Regions from separate parts of the Pseudomonas sp. P4_B4 genome, predicted to be linked through region 3. Evidence: predicted binding sites of a transcription regulator. Region 3 holds the regulator's gene; each other region holds the start of a gene.

What was found. The regulator sigma-54, encoded in region 3, starts transcription at its own class of promoters, with help from an activator protein. The targets are predictions, from matches to a motif close to ANTGGCATNNANNTTGCTNT.
Positions count from the first base shown of each region.
Region 1: glnA (type I glutamate--ammonia ligase) is a predicted target of sigma-54. The motif match lies at 2,532-2,551, and genes of this name have one in related genera.
Region 2: AC1DVE_RS22965 (circularly permuted type 2 ATP-grasp protein) is a predicted target of sigma-54. The motif match lies at 1,562-1,581, and genes of this name have one in related genera.
Region 4: glnK (P-II family nitrogen regulator) is a predicted target of sigma-54. The motif match lies at 2,810-2,829, and genes of this name have one in related genera.

Region 1 covers NZ_JBFUHS010000007.1:207,052-211,263, reverse strand. Annotated here, with positions in the region: gene typA (translational GTPase TypA) at 1-723, opposite strand, end outside; gene thiI (tRNA uracil 4-sulfurtransferase ThiI) at 863-2,317, opposite strand; gene glnA (type I glutamate--ammonia ligase) at 2,646-4,052, shown strand.
Region 2 covers NZ_JBFUHS010000024.1:85,811-90,022, reverse strand. Annotated here, with positions in the region: gene speE (polyamine aminopropyltransferase) at 1-280, shown strand, start outside; gene AC1DVE_RS22975 (hypothetical protein) at 458-691, shown strand; gene AC1DVE_RS22970 (ribonuclease E inhibitor RraB) at 902-1,246, shown strand; gene AC1DVE_RS22965 (circularly permuted type 2 ATP-grasp protein) at 1,614-3,023, shown strand; gene AC1DVE_RS22960 (alpha-E domain-containing protein) at 3,036-3,986, shown strand; gene AC1DVE_RS22955 (transglutaminase family protein) at 3,983-4,212, shown strand, end outside.
Region 3 covers NZ_JBFUHS010000012.1:140,056-144,267, reverse strand. Annotated here, with positions in the region: gene rapZ (RNase adapter RapZ) at 1-155, opposite strand, end outside; gene ptsN (PTS IIA-like nitrogen regulatory protein PtsN) at 158-622, opposite strand; gene hpf (ribosome hibernation-promoting factor, HPF/YfiA family) at 635-943, opposite strand; gene AC1DVE_RS15160 (RNA polymerase factor sigma-54) at 1,018-2,511, opposite strand; gene lptB (LPS export ABC transporter ATP-binding protein) at 2,785-3,510, opposite strand; gene lptA (lipopolysaccharide transport periplasmic protein LptA) at 3,510-4,058, opposite strand; gene lptC (LPS export ABC transporter periplasmic protein LptC) at 4,045-4,212, opposite strand, start outside.
Region 4 covers NZ_JBFUHS010000001.1:177,335-181,546, forward strand. Annotated here, with positions in the region: gene sutA (transcriptional regulator SutA) at 1-150, opposite strand, end outside; gene AC1DVE_RS00885 (secondary thiamine-phosphate synthase enzyme YjbQ) at 252-677, opposite strand; gene AC1DVE_RS00890 (ammonium transporter) at 892-2,229, opposite strand; gene glnK (P-II family nitrogen regulator) at 2,265-2,603, opposite strand; gene AC1DVE_RS00900 (accessory factor UbiK family protein) at 3,023-3,283, shown strand; gene AC1DVE_RS00905 (BRO-N domain-containing protein) at 3,718-4,212, shown strand, end outside.

The DNA of each region.
Region 1 (4,212 bases), on a different contig from region 3:
GTCGATAGCCACGACCGGAGTGTTCGGCTTGACGCGACCGCGAGCGATACGGCCAACGCCGATCACACCCAGGAAGCTGTTGTAGTCCAGTGCGGAGATCTGCATCTGGAACGGACCGTCACGGTCGACTTTCGGCGCTGGTACGTTGTCGACGATCGACTGGTACAGCGGGGTCATGTCTTCAGCCATTTCAGTGTGGTCCAGACCGGCAATACCGTTCAGGGCCGAGGCGTAGACGACTTTGAAGTCCAGCTGTTCTTCGGTGGCACCCAGGTTGTCGAACAGGTCGAAGATCTGGTCCAGAACCCAGTCCGGACGCGCGCCTGGACGGTCAACCTTGTTGATGACCACGATTGGACGCAGGCCGGCTTCGAAAGCCTTCTTGGTCACGAAACGGGTTTGCGGCATAGGGCCGTCTTGAGCGTCAACCAGCAGCAGAACGGAGTCGACCATCGACATTACACGTTCAACTTCGCCGCCGAAGTCGGCGTGGCCCGGGGTGTCCACGATGTTGATGTGGTAGCCGTTCCAGTTGATGGCGGTGTTTTTCGCCAGAATGGTAATACCGCGCTCTTTTTCCTGGTCGTTGGAGTCCATCACGCGCTCGTCGTTGAGCTCGTTGCGCTCCAGGGTGCCGGATTGACGCAGGAGTTTGTCTACCAGGGTGGTCTTACCATGGTCAACGTGGGCAATGATGGCGATGTTGCGTAGATTTTCGATCACTTGTGTATCTCGATCAGAGGATTCGGTGTGCTGACAAGTCTTGGCAGCGATTAACAGTAGCGTCCGTGAAAGCCGTTACAGCTTGACGGTGGCATCGGGGGGCCGGTGACGCAGGCCACAGGCAAACAGCCCCGGGCACTTAGCTCGGTCGATAAACGCGCACATTGGCATGCCCCTCACTGAGCAAATGGTGGGCATGCAGGCGACTCATCACGCCTTTGTCGCAATACAGCAGGTACTGGCGAGTAGGGTCCAGTTCCTTGAAACGAGCGTTCACTGCATAAAACGGCATCGTTTGTACCTCGATGCCAGCGAGGTCCAGCGGGTCGTCTTCAGCGGCATCCGGGTGACGGATGTCGATGACGATCTGACCGGCCAGCGCTTCGCTGACTTCTTCAATCTGCAAGTCCTGGCCCAGTTCATCGATCACGCGATCGATCGGCACCAGTTTGGCGTTTTCGAGCGCACGCTCGAGTACCGCCATATCGAATTCTTTCTCTTCATGCTCGACGCGATAGCGCTTGGCTGCTGTCTTCGGATTGACCGAGATGACGCCGCAGTACTCCGGCATGTGCCGGGCGAAATCGGCGGTGCCGATTTCGTTGGCCAGGTCGATGATGTCCTGCTTGTGGCTGGCGATCAGCGGACGCAACACCAGCTTGTCGGTCACGCAATCGATCACTGACAGGTTCGGCAACGTCTGGCTCGACACCTGGGAGATCGCCTCACCAGTGACCAGCGCCTCAATGTGCAGTCGATCGGCAATTTGGGAGGAAGCGCGCAACATCATACGCTTCAATACTACGCCCATATGACTGTTATCGACTTTGCCGAGAATTTCGCCCAACACTTCTTCAAACGGCACACTGACAAATAGCACGCGTTGGGAGCTGCCGTACTTCTTCCAGATGAAATGCGCGACTTCCATGACGCCCAGTTCGTGGGCACGTCCGCCCAGATTGAAGAAGCAGAAGTGCGCCATCAGGCCTCGGCGCATGATCTGGTAGGCCGCCACGGTGGAGTCGAAGCCACCGGACATCAGCACCAGGGTCTGTTCCAGTGCGCCCAACGGATATCCGCCGATGCCGTTGTGCTGGCTGTGGATCACGAACAACCGTTGGTCGCGAACTTCGATCCGGACTTCGATTTCCGGTTTTTTCAGGTCGATCCCGGCGGCACCGCACTGACGGCGCAACTGGCTGCCGACATATTTTTCAATATCTATCGAGCTAAATGGGTGCTTGCCGGCGCGCTTGCAACGCACCGAGAAGATCTTCCCGGCCAGTGCATCACCGTAGTGCTGCTTGCACTTTTCAACGATGTCGTCGAAATCGCCCAGCGGGTATTCATCAATCTGCAGGAAATGCGCGATGCCCGGCATGCAGCTCAGGCGCTCGCCCATCTCCTTCAAGGCCTTGGGGTCGCTGACGCGGGTTTCCAGCTCGAGGTTGTCCCACACGCCGTTCACCACCACGGCCGGGTCCAGATCGCGGAGCACGGCACGGATGTTCTTGGCCAATTGACGGATGAAACGCATCCGTACCGGGCGGCTCTTGATGGTGATCTCGGGGAAGACTTTTACGATTAATTTCATGGAAACAGCGCGCGCATGGCCTGCCGAAAAAGGGGGGCGCGGATTATAGCGGAAATTGCTCAAGGTTTAACCAGTTAATGTGCAGAAGGTTTTGCGCGCACCAAAACAGGTCATTTATTGAAATAAGCGCTACATTGTAGGGCGTGATTTTCCGCTTTAAGGTACTTTTCCGCCTGACAGGCGTGAAATTGGGGCAAAAAACCCATGGTGGGGCACTGGCATGCAATTTGCTCCCTTGTGAGGCAGGTTGCCTTGGCAGAGTATTCGCGCCGGCATCACCCACATTTAAGGGCATCCATTACTAGCCCGAAGCCACCCGGAGGACACTATGTCGAAGTCGGTTCAACTCATCAAAGATCATGACGTCAAGTGGATTGATCTGCGCTTCACGGACACCAAAGGCACTCAGCACCACGTGACCATGCCGGCTCGCGATGCGCTGGATGACGACTTCTTCGAAGTCGGCAAAATGTTCGACGGTTCCTCCATCGCTGGCTGGAAAGGCATCGAAGCCTCCGACATGATCCTGATGCCGGACGACTCCACCGCTGTCCTGGATCCGTTCACCGAAGAACCGACCCTGATCCTGGTCTGCGACATCATCGAGCCTTCGAGCATGCAAGGCTACGATCGCGACCCACGTGCGATCGCCAAGCGCGCCGAAGAGCACCTGAAAGCCACCGCTATCGGTGACACTGTGTACGCCGGTCCAGAGCCAGAGTTCTTCATCTTCGACCAGGTCAAGTTCAAGTCCGACATTTCCGGCTCCATGTTCAAGATCTACTCTGAACAAGGTTCGTGGATGTCCGACCAGGACATCGAAGGCGGCAACAAAGGCCACCGCCCAGGCGTCAAAGGCGGTTACTTCCCGGTTCCACCGTTCGACCACGACCACGAAATCCGTACCTCCATGTGCAACGCGCTGGAAGAAATGGGCCTGACCGTCGAAGTTCACCACCACGAAGTGGCGACTGCCGGCCAGAACGAAATCGGCGTCAAGTTCAACACCCTGGTGAAGAAAGCCGACGAAACCCAAACCCTGAAGTACGTCGTGCACAACGTTGCCGATGCCTACGGCCGCACCGCGACCTTCATGCCTAAGCCTCTGTACGGCGACAACGGCTCGGGTATGCACGTACACATGTCCATCTGGAAAGATGGCAAGAACACCTTCGCAGGCGAAGGCTATGCCGGTCTGTCCGATACCGCTCTGTACTTCATCGGCGGCATCATCAAGCACGGTAAGGCCCTGAACGGCTTCACCAACCCGGCCACCAACTCCTACAAGCGTCTGGTTCCAGGCTTCGAAGCTCCAGTGATGCTGGCCTACTCGGCTCGCAACCGCTCCGCTTCGATCCGTATTCCTTACGTGTCGAGCCCGAAAGCCCGCCGTATCGAAGCACGCTTCCCGGATCCGGCTGCCAACCCGTACCTGTGCTTCGCCGCACTGCTGATGGCTGGCCTGGACGGCATCCAGAACAAGATCCACCCTGGCGACGCAGCTGACAAAAACCTGTACGACCTGCCGCCTGAAGAGGCCAAAGAGATCCCACAAGTTTGCGGCAGCCTGAAAGAAGCCCTGGAAGAGCTGGACAAAGGTCGTGCGTTCCTGACCAAAGGCGGCGTTTTCAGCGACGACTTCATCGACGCTTACATCGCCCTGAAAAGCGAAGAAGAAATCAAGGTACGTACCTTCGTACACCCACTGGAATACGAGCTGTACTACAGCTGCTGATCCGGTAGCGCCGCAACACGCGGCGTGACAAAAAGAGGCCTCCTTCGGGAGGCCTTTTTTGTGGGCAACTTCCGACAATGAAACCCGACATCTCCTCGGGCACACACAGTATCGTCCGGCATCAACCAACTTGAATGACTCGTAGCCTGTTCACTACCTG
Region 2 (4,212 bases), on a different contig from region 3:
GCAGATCGAAGAAGTGAAGACCACCGCCGGTCGCCTGCGCAGCCTGTTTCCGGACTGGCACTTCTACCAGGCCGCCGTGCCGACCTACATCGGCGGTTCGATGACCTTCGCCTGGGGCGCCAGCAATACCGCTTATCGCAAGTTGTCCCGCGAAACCCTGCAACAGCGCTTCACGGGCAGCGGCATCGTCACCCGTTACTACAATCCTGAAATCCACATCGGCGCCTTCGCCTTGCCACAATACGTGTTGCAGGCGGTGAACAAGCCAAGCAACGACTAAAACCCTGTAGGAGCGAGCCTGCTCGCTCCTACATGGATTGCGCTCGACGCAGTGGCAGTGGGTGTTGTGAGTCTTTGATTACATGCACCGACCTATGTAATTCGGCGGAACAATTAGCCAGCTAACAAGGTCGAGATAGAGGTAAGCCCATCCATGGGTTTTATCGAGGAGGCACCAATGCAAAAGTGGAAAGTCACTTTCGTGGATGATCATGGCGAAACCATCAACGAAGTCTTTGAGTGCCCCGAGCGCCCGGACTACGAGCGTGCCGCCAAGCTCATCAAGGCCCGGCTTCTTCCTGTCGCTGCCGAACTGGATCTGAACGATCTGGAAGGGCGGACCACTGATGCATGCGTCAAAGAGCTCAAGTCCCAGAACAGCATTCAAATCCTCGGCATTACTCCAATCTGAACGGCACCTGTCGCATTCACATCCAGGCCTTGGCAGAGGCTCTACCTTGAGGCTACTCTGCAAGCGAGATCAGCGAATGAATCGCTAAGGTCTGGTCTTGTCAGCTCCATGCTTGTTTCCCGCCGGCACATCGGTTGCCGTCGCTCGCGCTGTTCGGTTGCGGGTGAGGGAGTACGGAAAGTCTATCCATCGTTTTGAGGAGGACGTTTCATGAGCACAGCCTATCAAGAAGACATCAGCAGCAGCGTGTTGCGCCGCATGAAAGAAGGCGGTTTTGACTTTTCGCGGTTTCATCCCATCGAGTTCTACGCCATTTTCCCGGACGAGGAGCGGGCACGCAGGGCGGCAGGTCATTTCCACCGTGGTGAATCCCTGGATGCACAAGTCAGTGTGCGCGACGATGGCGCCTGGGCGCTGGAGTTGTGCAAGGTCATGTATGCCACCTACGACGACATCGGCGACTTCGAACAGGGTTTCGAAGCAGTGGTCGAGCCGTTGGGTGGCATCATCGAAGGCTGGGGTGTGAAACAGGAGGTACGAGGGCGACTCGCATAACCTTATGAACAGTGACAACCAGCAATGACGGCTGACCTTCGGGTTGGCCGTTTTCGTTTCAACACGTTGCAGAAAGGAAAAAAAGCCGCCTGGGCAGGCGGCTATAAGGGGGAGATCGGCAGGTTTTCCAGCGAATGCATGAATTATCCCCAGCGACTGCCGGGCAGTGAAATCAACTCTGACTATGCTGGTGATAGGCGACTACCACGCCTTGCAATGAAGCGGGGGCGATCAGGTTGGGGCATTTACCGCACAGGATTGGTGCGGTGCGTGCGTCTTGATTATCCAACCGATTGAAATCTAAGCGTTTATGCCGATGGCACGGGCCTTGCGAAGGTCTGGACGTCCGGGTGACAAGGAGTACGGCATGATCCGCACATATTTTGATGAGATGTACGATGCCGGCGGCCAGGTCCGCCCGCATTATCGGGAGTTTGCCCGTTGGCTGGCCGAAACGCCTGACGAGCTTTTGGCACAACGGCGACGCGAGGCCGATCTGCTGTTTCATCGCGCCGGGATTACTTTCACGCTCTACGGTGATGAGCAGGGGACAGAGCGCCTGATTCCCTTCGACACCATCCCCCGCAGTATCCCCGCCAGCGAATGGCGGATTGTCGAGCGCGGCTGCATCCAGCGGGTCAAGGCGTTGAACATGTTCCTCGCCGACCTTTACCACGAGCAGCGCATCATCAAGGCCGGCATCATTCCGGCCGAGCAGGTGCTGGCCAACGAGCAGTACCAGTTGGCGATGCAGGGCCTGGATCTGCACCGCGATATCTATTCGCACATCTCCGGCGTCGACTTGGTGCGCGACGGCGATGGCACCTACTACGTGCTCGAAGACAATCTGCGAACACCGAGCGGCGTCAGCTACATGCTCGAAGACCGCAAGATGATGATGCGTCTGTTCCCCGAGTTGTTCGCGGCGCAACGCATTGCCCCCATCGACCACTACCCGAACCTGTTGCTCGACACCCTGAAAAGCTCAAGCCCGATCGATAATCCGAGCGTGGTGGTGCTGACGCCGGGGCGCTTCAACAGTGCGTTCTTCGAACATGCGTTCCTGGCGCGGGAAATGGGTGTGGAGTTGGTGGAGGGCGCGGACCTGTTCGTACGTGACGACAAGGTCTACATGCGCACCACCGACGGGCCGAAAGCGGTCGACGTGATTTATCGTCGCCTTGACGATGCGTTCCTCGACCCGCTGGCGTTCAACCCGGAATCGATGCTCGGCGTGCCGGGGCTGTTGTCGTCCTACCGTTCCGGCAACGTGGTGCTGGCCAATGCCATCGGCACGGGGGTGGCGGACGACAAGTCGGTGTATCCGTTCGTTACCGACATGATCCGTTTCTATCTGGATGAAGAGCCGATCCTGAAGAACGTTCCTACGTGGCAATGCCGTAATCCGTCTGAGCTGTCCCACGTGCTGGCTAATCTTCCAGAACTGGTGGTCAAGGAAACCCAAGGCTCCGGCGGGTACGGAATGCTGGTGGGGCCGGCGGCGACGGCGGCGGAAATCGAAGCCTTCCGCGCGCGGATCATCGCCAAGCCCCATGCGTATATCGCGCAACCGACGCTGTCGCTGTCGACCTGTCCGACCTTTGTCGAAAACGGTATCGCACCGCGCCATATCGATCTGCGTCCGTTTGTATTGTCAGGCCGTGAAACCCGGGTCGTGCCCGGCGGCCTGACCCGCGTCGCCCTGCGCGAAGGCTCCCTGGTGGTCAATTCCTCTCAGGGCGGCGGAACCAAGGACACCTGGGTGGTCGAGGATTAAAGGAAGCCTGTCATGTTAAGTAGAACTGCCTCGGATTTGTATTGGATGTCGCGTTACCTGGAGCGGGCGGAAAACCTCGCGCGGATGCTCGACATCAGCTATTCGCTGTCGCTGATGCCGCAAGACGGTCGTGGCGACGGTTTGCACGAACTGGCCATGCCGCTGTTGATCACCGGCACCCTGGACGATTACCTGGAGCGCCATGGCGAACTGCATGCCGAGCGGCTGCTGCATTTCTTCGCCCTGGATGCGGCCAACCCGGCGAGCATCTACAGCTGCCTCGGTGCCGCACGGGCCAGCGCCCATGCGGTGCGTGGGCGCATCACCGCCGACATGTGGGAAAACATCAACGCCACCTGGCTGGAAATTCGCGGCATCGCCGAACAGGGCCTCAGTCGCTACGGCATGAGCCGTTTCTGCGAGTGGATCAAGGAGCGTTCCCACCTGTTCCGGGGCGCGTCCTACGGCACCATCATGCGTAACGATGCGTTTCGTTTCATTCGTCTGGGGACCTTTATCGAACGGGCGGACAACACCTTGCGCCTGCTCGATGCCCGCTACGAAATGGCCGGCGATCAGGCCGAAGCGGTCAGCGATGGCACCGCTCACGCGTATTACCAATGGAGCGCGTTGTTGCGGGCGTTGTCGTCGTTCGAGGCCTACACGGAAATCTACCGCGACGCCCCTGGTGCCCGGCATGTGGCGGAATTGCTGTTGCTGCGGGCCGATGTACCGCGATCCCTGCGTGCCTGCACCGAAGAAATCGACCTGATCCTCGCGCAATTACCGGGGGCCAATGGGCGTCCCGCACAACGCCTGGCGGCAGAAATGGACGCACGCCTGCGCTACACCGGCATCCAAGAAATTCTCGAAGAAGGCCTGCACGCCTGGCTCACCGAGTTCATCCCGCTGGTGCGCCAGTTGGGTAACGCGATTCACAGTTCTTATCTGGAGGCCGCATGAGACTTTCCATTAGCCACGAGACCACCTATCACTACGAAGACAAGGTGCGGGCGAGCATCCAGTATCTGCGCCTGACTCCCCACGACAGCGAACGCCAGCACGTACTTAGCTGGCAGCTCGACCTGCCGCGTCCGGTGCGGGCGCAACTTGATCCGTTCGGCAACATCCTGCATGTGCTGACCATGGACGAGCCCCATGAGGCGATCATCATCGGTGCCCGTGGCCA
Region 3 (4,212 bases):
TGTAACAGCTCGGTATGAACCAGGGCGCGTTCGGCCAGCTCCGGCAGCAGGCCGGCAGGCAGGTTGTCGATACAGTAGTAGCCGTTGTCCTCAAGAACGTTGAGGGCGGTACTTTTACCTGAGCCGGAACGGCCACTGACGATGATCAAGCGCATGATTACTGACCGTTTTGCTCGTTCAGGACAACCTGATACAGGGCTTCGTTGCTTGCAGCACTACGCAGTTTTTCACGTACTTCCTTGCGGTCGAGCATGCTGGCGATCTGTCGCAGCAGCTCAAGGTGCGCATCGGTGGCGGCTTCCGGGACCAGCAGTACGAACAGCAGGTCAACCGGCGCGCCGTCGATGGCGTCGAAATCGATAGGGGCGTCCAGGTGCATCAATGCACTGATGGGCGAAACGCAGCCCTTGAGACGGCAATGTGGAATAGCGATGCCATTGCCAAAACCGGTGGAGCCGAGTTTTTCACGGGCAATCAGTGCCTCGAAGACATCTTGCATCTCCAGGGCCGGCACTTCGCGGGCGATCAGATTGGCAATTTGTTCGAGGGCTTTCTTTTTACTGCCTCCCGGCACGTTCACCAGGGAACGGCCGGGGGTCAGGATACTTTCAAGTCGGATCATGGGTTGGGAGTGTTAACGACCGGTTGCGCCCTGGAGGAGGCTCTGGGTCTTTTCCTTATGCTTTTTGAGTTGTTTATCCAGCTTGTCGGTGAGTGCGTCGATCGCGGCGTACATATCGGTATGTTCCGCGTTGGCGACCACTTCATTCCCGGGAATATGCAGCGTGGCTTCGATTTTCTGCTTCAGTTTTTCGACGGTCATCGTGACCTGCACATTAGTGATCTTGTCGAAATGTCGCTCCAATCGTTCGAGTTTTTCGCCGATGTAGGTGCGAAGAGGTTCGGTCACTTCCAGTTGGTGTCCACTGATGTTGACTTGCATACAGCTTCTCCTTCGTTGCCAGTGCATAAAGCGGTAGATCAGATGATCTACCACTGGAACGCTGTGGCGTGGCTCTACATCAACCGCTTGCGTTCGCTCGAAGGCGCGATCCCGAGGGATTCGCGGTACTTGGCGACGGTGCGGCGAGCCACCTGAATGCCTTGTGCCTCCAGTAAACCAGCGATCTTGCTGTCACTCAACGGCTTTTTCTGATTTTCCGCGGCAACCAGTTTTTTGATGATCGCCCGGATCGCCGTGGACGAGCATTCGCCGCCTTCGGAGGTGCTTACGTGACTGGAGAAAAAGTACTTCAGTTCATAAATGCCCCGGGGGGTGTGCATGAACTTCTGGGTGGTCACCCGTGAAATCGTCGACTCATGCATGCCGACCGCTTCGGCGATGTCATGCAGGACCAGCGGCTTCATGGCTTCGTCGCCGTACTCCAGAAAGCCGCGTTGATGCTCGACAATCTGGGTGGCAACCTTCATCAGGGTTTCATTGCGGCTTTGCAGGCTCTTGATGAACCAGCGGGCTTCCTGCAACTGATTGCGCATGAAGGTGTTGTCGGCGCTGGTGTCGGCGCGGCGCACGAAACCGGCGTACTGGGCGTTGACCCGCAGCCGTGGCACCGACTCCTGATTCAGCTCCACCAGCCAGCGCTCGTTGTCCTTGCGCACGATAACGTCAGGAACGACGTACTCGGCTTCGGTGGACTCGATCTGCGAGCCCGGGCGCGGGTTGAGGCTCTGGACCAGCTCGATGACCTGGCGCAGTTCATCTTCCTTGAGCTTCATGCGACGCATCAACTGGCTGTAGTCGCGGCTGCCAAGCAGGTCGATGTAATCAGTGACCAGGCGCTTGGCCTCGGCCAGCCAAGGTGTCTTGGCTGGCAACTGACGCAATTGCAGCAGCAGGCATTCACCCAGGTTGCGGGCGCCGATGCCGGCGGGCTCGAATTGCTGGATGCGGTGCAGGACGGCTTCGATTTCGTCCAGTTCGATGTCCAGTTCCGGGTCGAAGGCTTCGAGGATTTCCTCGAGGGTTTCGTCCAGGTAGCCCTGATTGTTGATGCAGTCGATCAGGGTCACGGCGATCAGGCGATCGGTGTCGGACATCGGGGCCAGGTTCAGTTGCCACAGCAAGTGGCTCTGCAGGCTTTCGCCGGCCGAGGTGCGGGTGGTGAAGTCCCACTCGTCATCATCATTGCTGGGCAGGCTGCTGGCGCTGGTCTGGTAAACGTCCTCCCACGCGGTGTCGACGGGGAGTTCGTTGGGGATGCGCTCGTTCCAGTCACCTTCATCGAGGTTATCAACCGTCGGAGCGCTTTCCTGGTAGGAGGGCTCCTGGATTTCAGTGTTGGGCTTTTGTTCGGCGTTGTCGGCCAAGGGGTCGGAATTGTCGAAGTCGTCGCCTTCTTCCTGGCGTTCGAGCATCGGATTGGACTCCAGGGCCTCCTGGATTTCCTGTTGCAGGTCCAGGGTCGACAATTGGAGCAGGCGGATGGCCTGTTGCAGCTGCGGTGTCATCGTCAGCTGCTGGCCCATTCTCAAGACTAGCGATGGTTTCATGGCAGGGGCTTAACACCTTATTCGCCGGCGCACATGCGCCATCCACTACAGGGCGCCGGGGCGCCAATCATAAGCAAATTATATGCCCGAAACTGAAGTGTTTGCCTAGAGCGTTGTAACAATAAAAACCTGCAAAGTTTTGTTGACAGGTTGCTCCGGCTGGCTCCCGAACATCTTTGAAGCGTCGTGTTTGCCTAGAGCGCTGTAACAATAAAAAAGAGTTGATTTTTTATCGAGATAAGCGCTCGTCGACTGCTCTGGCACCTCGGTGTCTTACAGGCGGAATTCGTGGCCCAGGTACACTTCCTTCACCAGGTCGTTAGCCAGGATGGTTTCAGCGTCGCCTTCGGCGATCAGTTGGCCGTCGTTGACGATATAGGCGGTTTCACAGATATCCAGGGTTTCACGGACGTTGTGGTCGGTGATCAGCACGCCAATGCCCTTGGCCTTGAGGTGGTGAATGATTTGCTTGATGTCGCCGACCGAAATCGGGTCCACGCCGGCGAAGGGTTCGTCGAGGAGGATGAATTTCGGGTTGGTGGCCAGGGCGCGGGCGATTTCCACGCGACGGCGCTCGCCACCGGACAGGCTCATGCCGAGGTTGTCGCGGATGTGGCTGATGTGGAATTCCTGCAGCAGGCTTTCCAGCTCCTTGCGACGACCGGCCTTGTCGAGTTCCTTACGGGTCTCGAGGATGGCCATGATGTTGTCGGCCACCGACAGTTTGCGGAAGATCGATGCTTCTTGCGGCAGGTAGCCGATACCGGCCTTTGCGCGGCCATGCATCGGCTGGTGGCTGACGTCCAGGTCATCGATCAGGACGCGGCCCTGCTCGGCCTGTACCAGGCCGACGATCATGTAGAAGCAGGTGGTCTTGCCGGCGCCGTTCGGGCCAAGCAGACCGACAATCTGACCGCTGTCGATGGACAGGCTGACGTCGCGCACGACCTGGCGGCTCTTGTAGCTCTTGGCCAGATGCTGAGCTTTCAGAGTTGCCATTACTGGGCCTTTTGCTCGTCGGTTTTCTTTTTCGGCTGGATCACCATGTCGATGCGCGGACGCGCCTCGGTGATCTTGCTGCCCGTGGCGCGACCGGCGCTGGCGAGCTTCTTGACCGTGTCGTAGACGATTTTTTCGCCCTGGGTGACGTTGTTGTCCTTGTCGACAACTTTGGCCTTGTCGATCAGTACGACGCGGTTTTGCGCGGCGTGATACTGGATCGTTACGCCCCAGCCCTGAACAGGCTTGGTATCGCCAGCTGTTTGCAATTGCTCGAAGTACGCCAGGTTGCCCACCGAGGTCACTACGTCGATGTCGCCGGTCGGGGTGCGGGTGATGGTAACGGTGTTGCCTGTCACCTTCATCGAGCCTTGGGTGATGATCACGTCACCCTTATAGGTAGCAATACCTTGCTTGTCGTCCAGTTGGGCATCGTCGGCCTGAATGCGGATAGGCTGCTGTTGATCTTCCGGCAGAGCCCAGGCGCTCACGCTTCCCAGTGCTGCGCCCAGACTGAGCAAAATCGGGAGGGTTTTAACGAGCCTCATACTGTCCTCTTACGTTCGATAGCAGGTGTATCCTGCTTTCTTTCAAATACGCCTTCATTCCCTTGCCAGTCGATACACCGCCAGCGCCGTCGATTCTAACGTCTTGCTCTGTCTGCGCATATTGCTGCTGCGGGAACACGGTCATGCGGGTGCT
Region 4 (4,212 bases), on a different contig from region 3:
CGCTGCCTTGGCCTTGCCTTTGGCGGTCGGAACCGGCGCATCACCACCGTCGTCTTCAGCGACGTCTTCCGCCGCTGCTTCCAGACCTTCTTCGGTTTCGTCGTCGTCGCCTACTTCGAGGTCGTCGTTTTCCAGATCATCGTCGCTCATGTTCTACCTCATGACTTGCGAAAAGCAGATTAGTTATAGCCCAGCTTTGCCCTCTGTCGAAGGCTGCCGGAAAAAAATCAACAGCCGCTGCTGACCAGCGGCTATGCCTCTTCACCGTGTACGGTGGCGAGGACTTTACGGGCACCGCCATGATCACGGTGCTCGCCCAGATAAACGCCTTGCCAGGTCCCCAACGCCAACCGGCCTGCCGCAATCGGCAAACTGAGCTGACAGCCAAGCACGCTGGCCTTGAAGTGCGCCGGGAGGTCGTCCAGGCCTTCGTCGTTATGCTCATAGCCGTCTGTTCCTTGTGGGATCAGACGATTGAAAAATCGTTCGAAGTCGCGACGTACCGCCGGATCGGCGTTCTCGTTGATGGTCAACGACGCCGAGGTATGCTGCAGCCACAAATGCAACAGACCGACCCGACACGCCTTGAGTTCAGGCAGGCCGGCGAGTAACTCGTCCGTTACCAGATGAAAGCCCCGGGGCCTCGCCCGCAAGGTAATCAGAGTCTGTTGCCACATACAGTTCTCCGCACGTTCGGGGCGCATTCTAGCGCGCTCTGGGAAAAAACAAAGGCCCTAATATTCCTTCAATCCTGTAAGCCTTTGACCGCACAAAAACACCCGACGTAAACATCGTAAAACCTGTAGGAAAAAACCTTTCAGCTCAGCCTTCAATGACAAATTCCAGACAAAAAAATGCCCGGCAAGCCGGGCAGGTTTTTTATGCGCTTGCTTACAAGTTGTAGCCGCGTTCGTTGTGTAGCGCCAGATCGATGCCGACCGCTTCTTCTTCTTCGTTGATACGCAGGCCCATGACCGCATCCAGCACCTTGAGGATGATGTATGTGGCGATCGCGGAGTAGATCACCGTGAAGCCTACGCCTTTGCACTGAATCCACACTTGTGCGGCGATGTCGGTCACGGTGCCGAAGCCACCCAGGGACGGAGCAGCGAACACACCGGTCAGGATTGCGCCGAGGATACCGCCGATACCGTGCACACCGAAGGCGTCCAGGGAATCGTCATAGCCGAGCTTGCGCTTCAGGGTGGTGGCGCAGAAGAAGCACACCACACCAGCCGCCAGACCGATGACCAGCGCGCCCATTGGGCCAACGGTGCCGGCAGCCGGGGTGATTGCCACCAGACCAGCAACCACGCCCGAAGCAATGCCCAGTGCACTAGGTTTGCCGTGGGTGATCCACTCGGCAAACATCCAGCCCAGCGCAGCAGCAGCGGTAGCGATTTGAGTTACCAGCATCGCCATGCCGGCGGTGCCGTTGGCCGCAGCGGCGGAACCGGCGTTGAAACCGAACCAGCCGACCCACAGCATGGCCGCGCCCATCAGGGTGTAACCGAGGTTGTGCGGCGCCATCGGCGTGGTCGGGAAGCCCTTGCGCTTGCCCAGCACCAGGCAGGCAACCAGACCAGCCACACCGGCATTGATGTGCACCACGGTGCCGCCGGCGAAGTCCAGAACACCCCAGTCCCACAACAGGCCGCCGTTACCGGACCAGACCATGTGCGCAATCGGCGCATATACCAGGGTGAACCACACGCCCATGAAGACCAGCATCGCAGAGAACTTCATCCGCTCGGCGAAGGCGCCGACGATCAACGCCGGGGTGATGATCGCGAAGGTCATCTGGAAGGTGACGAACACCGCCTCAGGGAACAGCGCCGCAGGCCCGGTCAGGCTGGCTGGCGTGATGCCGGCGAGGAATGCCTTACCCATGCCGCCGAAGAACGAGTTGAAGTTGATGACGCCCTGCTCCATGCCCGTGGTGTCGAACGCGATGCTGTAGCCATAAATGACCCACAGGATGCTGATCAGACCGGTAATGGCAAAGCACTGCATCATCACGGAAAGAATGTTTTTCGACCGGACCATGCCGCCGTAGAACAGCGCAAGGCCGGGAATGGTCATGAACAGCACAAGAGCTGTCGAGGTCATCATCCAGGCGGTATCGCCGGAGTTGAGGACTGGGGCCGCCACTTCGTCTGCCGCCATGGCCAGGCTGGGCATTACGAGGGACAACAGGGCTCCTAGCCCTGCGAATTTACGCAGAGTCATATTGTTTTCTCCTGGGGCGTTGGGTTTGTGGCGGCTTAGATTGCGTCGGTATCGGTTTCGCCGGTACGGATGCGAATCGCCTGTTCCAGATTGACCACGAAGATCTTGCCGTCACCGATCTTGCCGGTGTTGGCAGCCTTGGTGATGGCCTCGATTACCCGGTCCAGATCCTTGTCGTCGATAGCGACGTCGATCTTCACCTTGGGCAGGAAATCGACCACGTATTCCGCGCCGCGATACAGCTCGGTGTGACCCTTCTGCCGACCAAAGCCTTTGACTTCAGTGACGGTAATGCCCTGCACGCCGATCTCGGACAGCGACTCGCGTACGTCGTCCAGCTTGAACGGCTTGATGATGGCAGTGACTAGCTTCATGAAAACTCTCTCCCGAATTGGTGGACTTGCCCCAGGAAAACAAACCCGACTCAAGTCTAAGCGCAGTGCCTGGCTTTGTAACGCATCGTCGGCCTTACCTGCCCGTTCGACGCCAGCTAACCGCTCCCTGCGAAACACTCCCCGCGTTCCGCCTGGCGCACTGCATTCGTCACAGCGACTGCATCAGTGCATGGGTTACCAGCATCTAAGCAGAAAGCTTGCCATCTCCACAAAACTCATAGTTTTCAATCTTTTGCCGGCAGATGTCCGCTATATCGCAACAACACTCGCCGGGTTACGCACAATAACGGTGCGACGCCGTCCGTCCCCATGCGCGAAAAGCGTGCACCCTTCGCCTGCGGAAATGACTATAGACACTGCGTGATACACTGCCCGCCATTGTTTCCAGGACATTGCCCATGCTCGCGCCCAAAGACTTCCTCGACGCCCTCACCGGCACCGCCTCCCGCCTCTTCAGCGGCGACACACCTCTGCCGAAAGCTGAAATCGAAAGCCAGTTCAAAATGTTGCTGCAAAGTGGCTTCAGCAAACTGGATCTGGTGAGTCGGGAAGAGTTCGATAGCCAGATGGTTGTATTGGCACGCACCCGGGCGCGGTTGGAGAGCCTTGAGGCGAAGGTGGCGGAGCTTGAAGCGAAGCTGAATCCACCGACCGAATAAATTCTGATGTGAAATGCAGCCCCCTGTGGGAGCGAGCTTGCTCGCGATTGAAGGTCGGAACGACCTTGCGCTTCACCTGTAGGAGCTGCGGAAGGCTGCGATCTTTTGATCTTCAGCCCCGCAACAATCTCGGCAACGTCCTACAAACATCACACCGCCGTCCGATTGCGTCGCCAGGTATCCGGTCTCTAAGCTCATCCCCAGCTGAATGCTCAGCACTGGGTTTGGCGACCTAGAAAAACCCCGACGCACTACGACCAAATTCGAATAGGGAATTTTCCCCCTCTTGAGTTATGGCAGCTGTGCGTGGGAGACCTTAGGGTCTGCCGGTTTTTCGGGCGTCACCGGTTCGCCAACCCGCGCATAGCTGCCACCCTTTTCGTTTGGCGACGATCAGAGGCAGTTTCTCTTCACTCGACCCCGAGAACTGCACGATGGAAGAAAACTACCTAATCCCCCACATCTTCACCCGCCACAAACTCCACCTCCACGCCCTCCTAATACAAAACCAACCCTGGTTCAGCGGCCGCGACCTAGGCCGACTGCTACGCATCTACCTCAACGACCGCCAACTCCGAAAACTCGATCCCGACCAATACCAAACAGCCAAAACCCTCATCCACGGTCACATCGAAAACATCCTGCTGATCAGCGAATCCGGCGTTTACGCATTACTGGTCTATCACTACTGCCCCGAATACCGTGCCTTACGCGAATGGCTCACCCACGAAGTTGTTCCCGCCCTGCGAGATGCCCAATACCCCACTACAACCGAACGCCCGCAACTGAGCCTGCTCAACTGGCCGGAAATGTCGTTGAGCCTGCTGCACTGGAACAACCAGCCGTGGATTCGGTTGCAGGATGTGCCGCAGCTTTTGCCTGATCAGGTTACTCCCAGGCCTGCTATCAATGCGCCTTGGTGGAAAAGA